Linked DNA regions of Thermogemmata fonticola. The protein of the gene in region 1 interacts with the protein of each later gene in a pairwise test. Links are inferred from orthologs where the notes say so. Each region holds a gene or a part of one and is shown in the gene's direction. Other genes may lie near its edges. The genes, in order: gyrA and H0921_RS10805.

The links.
Region 2: the proteins of gyrA (region 1) and H0921_RS10805 interact in binary tests that used the Escherichia coli proteins (3 or more experiments, as listed by UniProt). The link is inferred for Thermogemmata fonticola from one-to-one orthologs.

What each region holds. Positions count from the first base shown.
Region 1 is NZ_JACEFB010000002.1:607,260-610,874, forward strand. Bases 225-3,524 are described here. They hold gyrA (DNA gyrase subunit A), read left to right. Parts: upstream 225-558; coding sequence 559-3,324; downstream 3,325-3,524. Other genes in these bases: H0921_RS05865 (tetratricopeptide repeat protein), read right to left, coding at 225-272; H0921_RS05875 (NAD-dependent epimerase/dehydratase family protein), read left to right, coding at 3,424-3,524. Outside these bases: more of H0921_RS05865, read right to left, coding at 1-224; more of H0921_RS05875, read left to right, coding at 3,525-3,615. UniProt on the Escherichia coli protein: A type II topoisomerase that negatively supercoils closed circular double-stranded (ds) DNA in an ATP-dependent manner to maintain chromosomes in an underwound state.
Region 2 is NZ_JACEFB010000007.1:54,853-58,318, reverse strand. The notes cover bases 158-3,308. They hold H0921_RS10805 (DNA gyrase subunit B), read left to right. Parts: upstream 158-517; coding sequence 518-3,100; downstream 3,101-3,308. Other genes in these bases: H0921_RS10800 (hypothetical protein), read right to left, coding at 3,236-3,308; H0921_RS10810 (DUF721 domain-containing protein), read left to right, coding at 158-323. In the rest of the region: more of H0921_RS10810, read left to right, coding at 1-157; more of H0921_RS10800, read right to left, coding at 3,309-3,466. UniProt on the Escherichia coli protein: DNA gyrase negatively supercoils closed circular double-stranded DNA in an ATP-dependent manner to maintain chromosomes in an underwound state.

The sequences.
Region 1 (3,615 bases):
ATGTCGCCGAGCCGGGCGTCCTGGAAGCTGCCGCGGATTTTCACGCGGGCCAATCGCAGACGTGTACTCGCCGCCGCCGGGGTCTCTTGGGCTGGCGATGATGGGGCCGCCGGGCGGTTTTCCCCCGTTCCCCCAGGCGTCTGAGCCACGGCCTCTCCAGGTCCAAAACTGGTTCCGACTATTGGAAAAGCTACTATTCCCAAGCCGACGAGGAAGAGCCGCCAGACGGCACTCCTGCGATACATCACGCCCTGGGCGCTGCGATGGTGCATGCTCACTCTCCCTGGTGCAGGTCCGAAGCTGATCCCGGTGCAGGTCCGTCGGTGCCGAGTATGGTGCCGCAGTCCCTTGCTGTGGAGGTCCGTTTTCTTCCATCTTAGCAGGCGGAAAGCCTCCAGGGGGCCAGGGCAGGACGGAGAGCGGCAGAAGGGGCGGGCGGGCGGTTGGTGATACGGCGGTGGAATCGTACAATAGTCTTCTCATGTAACGTCGGGTTGGAATCGAGAGGCAAGCGGCCAGCGGAGTGCTGGCAAAAGCCCTGGCACAAGGAGCTTGAGGTTGGCGGACGCGGTCAATCCTCCGACAGTTTCGGATGGGCCAGCGGCAGCGGGTGGCGAACCGCCGATCCCGGAGCTGGACATCATCGATGAGTTGCAGACCAGCTACCTGACGTATGCCCAGTCCGTGATTGTCAGCCGGGCGTTGCCGGATGTACGGGACGGTTTGAAGCCGGTCCAGCGCCGGATTCTGGTCGCCATGCGCGACCTGGGTTTAGGTCCGACAGCGGCGACGAGCAAATGCGCCGGCATCATCGGCGAGACAATGAAGCGGTATCACCCGCACGGGGATGCCTCGATCTATGACACCCTGGTCCGCATGACCCAGGAATGGGTGATGCGCTACCCGCTGATTGAGGGACAGGGAAACTTCGGCTCGATCGCCGGTTTGCCGCCTGCCGCCCACCGCTACACCGAGGCCCGCCTCAGCCCCGTGGCCGCCGAGATGCTCGATGATCTGGATCGTGACACGGTGGACTTCATCGACAACTACGACGGCAAATATCAGGAGCCGCTCGTCCTGCCGGGCCGGTTTCCCAACCTGCTGGTGAACGGCGCCGATGGCATCGCCGTCGGAATGGCGACCCATATCCCGCCCCACAATCTGCGAGAAGTGTGCGCCGCCCTCATCCGCCTGCTCGATGACCCGGATGTCTCACTCCAGGAACTGCTGGAGATCATCCCCGGCCCGGATTTCCCCACCGGCGGCATCATCATGGGCCGGCAGGGCATCCTCGATGGTTACGCTCGCGGCTACGGGCGGCTGACTCTCCGCGCACGAGCCGAGATCATCGAGGAAGGCAAAGGCAAAACCCCCGCGATCGTCATCCGGGAGGTCCCCTTCCAGGTGACCCGCAATGCATTGGCCGAAGAGATCGGCGAGCTGGTCAAAGATGAGCGCATCACCGGCATCCGCGGCATCCGGGATGAATCCAGCAAGCGAGGCGGCGAACCCGTCCGCTTGATCATCGAACTCAGCCCCAAGGCGGACCCCCATTTGGTCCTCAATCAACTTTACCAGTACAGCAAGCTCCAAAAGACCGTCAGTGTCATCATGCTGGCCCTGGTGGATGGCCAGCCGCGCATCCTCGGCCTCAAGGAGATGATGCAGCGCTTCCTGGAGCATCGCATCCTGGTGATCCGCCGCCGGACGGAGTTTCTGCTGCGGGAAGCCAAGCGCCGCGGCCACGTGCTGGAAGGACAGTTGATCGCCATCGCCGACATCGAAGCGGTCATTCGCATCTGCCGCACCTCCCCCGATCGGCAGGAAGCCAAGCGTCGGCTCATGGAGCTGGCCGTTCCCGCCGCGCTCATGGAGCGAGCCATCGGTGCCGAAGCCTTCGCCGCCTTGCAGCGAGAATTGGGAGTCCTGTCACAGTACCAGATGACCGAGCAGCAGGCCGAAGCGGTGGTCCGCTTGCAACTCGGACAACTGGCGGCCCTGGAAAGTGACGAAATCCTCCAGGAATACCTGCAACTGCGGCAGCAGATCCGGGAGTACGAAACCCTTCTGGCAGACCCGGCCAACATCCGCGCCGTGATTCGCGAGGAATTGCAGCGTCTGGCCGATAAGTACGGCGATGACCGCCGCACGGAAATCGCGGACGCTGAAGCGGAATTGGACCTGGAAGACCTTATCGAAGATGAACAGAACGTCGTGAGCATCACTCACGAGGGCTTCATCAAGCGTATGCCGTTGCACGAATACCGGGTCCAGGGCCGCGGCGGCAAGGGCGTCCAGGGCGGCTTACGGGAAAACGATTTCGTCGAGCATTTCTTCGTTGCTTCCACCAAAGCCTACCTGCTCTGCTTCACCACGACGGGGCGGTGTTACTGGCTCAAGGTGTACCGCATTCCCCAGGCCTCTCGCACTTCTCCGGGACGGGCCATGGCCAACGTGCTCGCCCTGCCGCCGGAAGAAAAGATCACCAGCATTGTCCCCGTGCGAGAGTTCGCCGAAGGGTTTTGTCTGATGATGGCCACGCGGCGGGGGACGGTCAAAAAAACCGACCTCATGGAATACAGTCGGCCGCGCAGCGGCGGCATCATCGGCATCACGCTCGATGCGGGGGATGAGCTGATCGATGTCTGCCTGACGCGAGCGGGGGATGAAGTCGTGCTTTCGACCCGCCAGGGCATGGCCATCCGCTTCAGCGAGGCGGATGTGCGCCCGATGGGCCGGGCCGCACGCGGAGTCCGCGGCATCCGCCTGAGCCGAGACGATTGCGTCGTCGGCATGGTCGTCGCCGATCCCGAAGGCCAGTTGCTCACCGTCACCGAGAAAGGTTACGGCAAGCGCACCCCCTTCGGACCAAATAGCCCGGATGGCCTCAGCGCCGCGTCGGCCCCGGAGGAAGAGGACTCGGAAGCCCCCGCCCTCCATGGCGCCGCCGAAGAGCCGGAAGACGCCGAAGCGGCGGAAACGGCCAGCCAGGCCGAGGACAGCGCGGACACCGCCGCAGACAGCGATTCCACCAACATGCGTTACCGCTTGCAACGCCGGGGAGGTAAAGGGATCAAAGATGTCCGGGTGACCGCCAAAAACGGCCCGGTCGTCGGTATTGCCAGTGTCCGCGATGGCGATGAAATCATGCTCATCAGCAAGGAGGGCATGGTGGTTCGCTGTCGGGTCAATGACATCCGCATCGTGGGCCGCAATACCCAGGGCGTCCGCCTGATCCATCTGAAAGAAGGCGACCAGGTCGTCTCCTTGGCTAAAGTCGCACGGGAAGAGATCGCCGAAGTGCCGGCGGATATTCCCCGCTGACGGGGGCGGCGGCATGCGGCCGGACGCTCGAACTCCTTTGGGAGTGAGGGACCAACCATAAGTAACTCCGCCAGGCTGCTCGATTCGGGAGCGGAAGTGATGCGTGTCCTACTGACCGGAGGCTATGGCTTCATCGGGGCTTGGATCATTCGCAACTTGCTGGAGCAGGGCCACGCGGTTTACGTCTTCGATCTCAAAGAGGACCCGCGCCGCCTCCTCCAGATTCTGCCCGCCTCCGAGGCATCCCGCGCGGTCTTTGTGCCCGGCAACGTGACGGACTGGCCCGCCCTC
Region 2 (3,466 bases), on another replicon or contig:
GGGGGCGGCGGGAGCGTGGGCCGGAACCGCTCGCGGACATCCTCTCCCGCTTGTTCGTCAGCCGGGGCTGGGGGCGCAAGAGCGAACGCTTGCGGCTAGAGGCAGCCTGGGAAGCCGCTCTGGAGGCAGTCGTGCCGCGGTCCCTGCGGCAGCACACGCGTGTGGCCAGCTTGCGCCGCGGAGTGCTGGAGGTGGAGGTCAACGCCGCTCCTCTGATGCAGGAACTCAACCAGTTCCACAAACGCCGGCTGTTGGCGGCCCTCCGCCAGGCCCTGCCCGGCACGACTATCGCGGACATCCGCTTCCGCGCCGGGGCTTGGTGAGCTTTCCCCGCGGCTCTGCTGCTGGCCCCCGACACGCCGGGGATGGGCAACGGCCTGGACCAGCAAGCGGTGAATGGCCCAGAGCGGAGGCCGTGAACAGCGGCTCAAGCCGGCGGGCGGCGAAACCCTGATAGACCCGAAGTTGGTGAACCGAAAGCGAGGACTCATAGGAACCCGGAGTTAAGAGGAGCTTCATGAAACAGGACGAAACCCCGATCGCAGCTTCGACCTCGGCGACCCGTTCCAACGGCGAATACACTGAAGAGCATCTCAAGACGCTCAAGGATGCCGCCCACATCCGGCAGAACCCCGGTATGTACATCGGCAACACGCAGTCGGCCGGGCTGCACCATCTCGTTTACGAGATCGTCTACAACTCGGTCGATGAATGGATGGCCGGGTATTGCAAGCATATTCGGGTCATTCTGCACAAGGACGGCGCGGTGTCCGTCATCGACGATGGCCGCGGCATCCCGGTGGGCATCCGCCCGGAGACGGGCAAGTCGGCGCTGGAAGAGGCCCTGACCATCGCCGGCACCAGCGGCAAGTTTGACAACGAGGCCTACCGTGTCTCCGTCGGCTTGCACGGCATGGGGGCCAAGGCCATGAACGCCCTCTCCGAATGGTGCGAGGCGGAGGTCCGCCGCGAAGGCCGGGTGTACAAAATGGAATTCGAGCGCGGCTATGCCACCAGCGAATTGCAGGACCTCGGTCCCGCTCCCCCCGGCCAGACCGGCACCACCATCACCTTCAAACCCGATCCCGAAATCTTCGGCGACCTCACCCTCGATTACGACACCCTCGCCGACCGCTTCCGCGAGATCGCTTATCTCTGCCGGGGTTTGACCATCGCCCTGCTCGATGAGCGCGACGGCCGCAGCGACACCTTCTATTTCGAGGGCGGGATCGCCGAGTTTGTCGCCTGGCTCAACCAGGGCGAGACGGTCGAGCATCCCCCCATCTATCTCCGCCGCCAGGTGGATTATACCCTCCCCGATGCCGCCGGGCGCACCTTGCCCATCATCGTGGAAGTCGCCTTGCAATACACCCATGCCGATGAGGAACGCGTCCGCTGCTATACCAACAACGCCTTCAATCCCGGCGGCGGCACCCACCTGTCTGGCTTCCGCGCTGGCCTGACCCGTGCCATCAGCACCTACGGCAAAAAGGAAGGACACTTCAAGCCCGATCTGGAGCTGCGCGGCGAAGACTTCCGGGCCGGCCTGACCGCCGTCGTCAGCCTCAGCCATCCCGATCCTGTCTTCGAGTCCCAGACCAAGATCAAGCTGAACAATCCGGAGGTGGAAGGGATCGTCGCCAGCGCCGTCTATGACTTCCTGACCGACTATTTGGAGAAGAATCCCAAGGAGGCGGCACGGATTTGCAAGCGGGTGGCCCTGGCGGCTGAGCTGCGCATCGCGGCCAAGAAGGCCCGCGACGCCCTCATCGATCGCAAGAAAATCCTCGGCGGCGGCGGACTGCCCGGCAAACTCATGGACTGCACCACCCGCCAGCGCGACCAGAGCGAACTGTTCCTCGTGGAAGGCGACTCTGCCGGCGGCAGCGCGGAAAGCGGACGCGACCGCTACTTCCAGGCCGTCCTTCCCCTGCGCGGCAAAGTGCTCAACGTCGAAAAGGCCCGCCTGGACAAACTCCTGAAAAACAACGAGATCGCCGCCCTCATCGCTGCCATCGGCATCGACATCGACAACGTCGAGGACATCAGCAAAGTCCGCTACGGCAAAATCATCATCCTCACGGATGCCGACGTGGATGGGCAGCACATCCGCACCCTGCTGCTCACCTTTTTCTTCCGCCAGATGCGCAAACTGATCGAAGAAGGATACGTCTATGTGGCCCGCCCTCCGCTTTACAAGGTGACCCAGAAAAAGGAGGTGCGCTTCGTGGCCACCCGCGAGGAAATGCTCCGGGAGCTGACCGAGCGCGGCCTGCGCGGCACCCGCTTGCGCCTCACTCGGCCCGATCAACCCCCCCGCGAACTCTCCAGCGAAGAGCTGGCCCCGCTCTTGCCTATCCTCGCCGACATTGAGACCGTCGTCGGCCAACTCGAACGCCGCGGCCAAACCCTCGAAAGCGTCCTGCGCCGGGCCAGAACCACCGAACGCGACGGCAAAACCATCCTGGAAGTACCCGTCTATCACGTCCGCTTTGCCGGTCAGGACTACTGGTTCGCCACGCAGCAGGAGTTGCAAGCTTTCCGCAGCGCTCAGGCCCAGGCCCTGGGCAAGGAATTGACCCTCTCGGAAACGGTTCCTCCGCTGGGAGCGGCCTCGCCTGCCGACGGCTCTTCTCCCCCGCCCCTGGCTGCGGATCACTACGCCCTCGAAGAATGGCACGAGTTGCGCGCCCTCAACCGCGCCTTGGCCAAACTTCTCGACGCCGGCTTCCTCCCTGCCGATCTGCTCCCCCTGCCCCGCATCGCCGGGCGCGAACCCCCCATCCGCTTCACCTTGATCCGGGAAGCCCAGCAGATTCCTCTGCCGGACCTGCTCGCCCTGCCTGCCGAAATCCGCCGCCTCGGCGAAGCCGGTATCTCCATCACTCGCTTCAAAGGACTCGGCGAAATGAACCCGGAGGAACTCTGGGCTACCACCCTGGACCCCAAACACCGCTCCCTCATGCGCGTCACCCTCTCCGATGCTCAGCGGGCCGAGGAACTCTTCCGTATGCTCATGGGGGAAGAAGTCGAAGGGCGCAAGCAGTTCATCATGAAACGCGCCATCCACAACTTTGAGGAGATCGACTACGGCGCCTGAGCCGGGCGCCTGAGCCGTTCGGGGACCGCCTTGCCTTCTCCTCGGCCCTCCTTTGTGATCCCTTGCCGCGGCCAGGTGTCGGACTTGGGCGGGATGGGAGGACCTGGCGGACGAAGGGCGTCCCCCCGCCGGCCATTAGCGGCTCGCCGGGGCGGACAGCTCGATGACAAGGGGAACTGGCGGAGCAGCAGCGGGGATGGGGGAGAGCTTCAGCGTTCGGCGGCGGACGTGGGGAGCGGTGAAAAACTGGCGGACCACCAGCGTGCTTTCCGGATCGCGTTCCTGGCGGCGCACGGTCCAACTGGGATGCCAGACGATCAGTTCCCACTCTCCCGCGGGCACCGCCGGCCACTGGAAGCGGCCTTG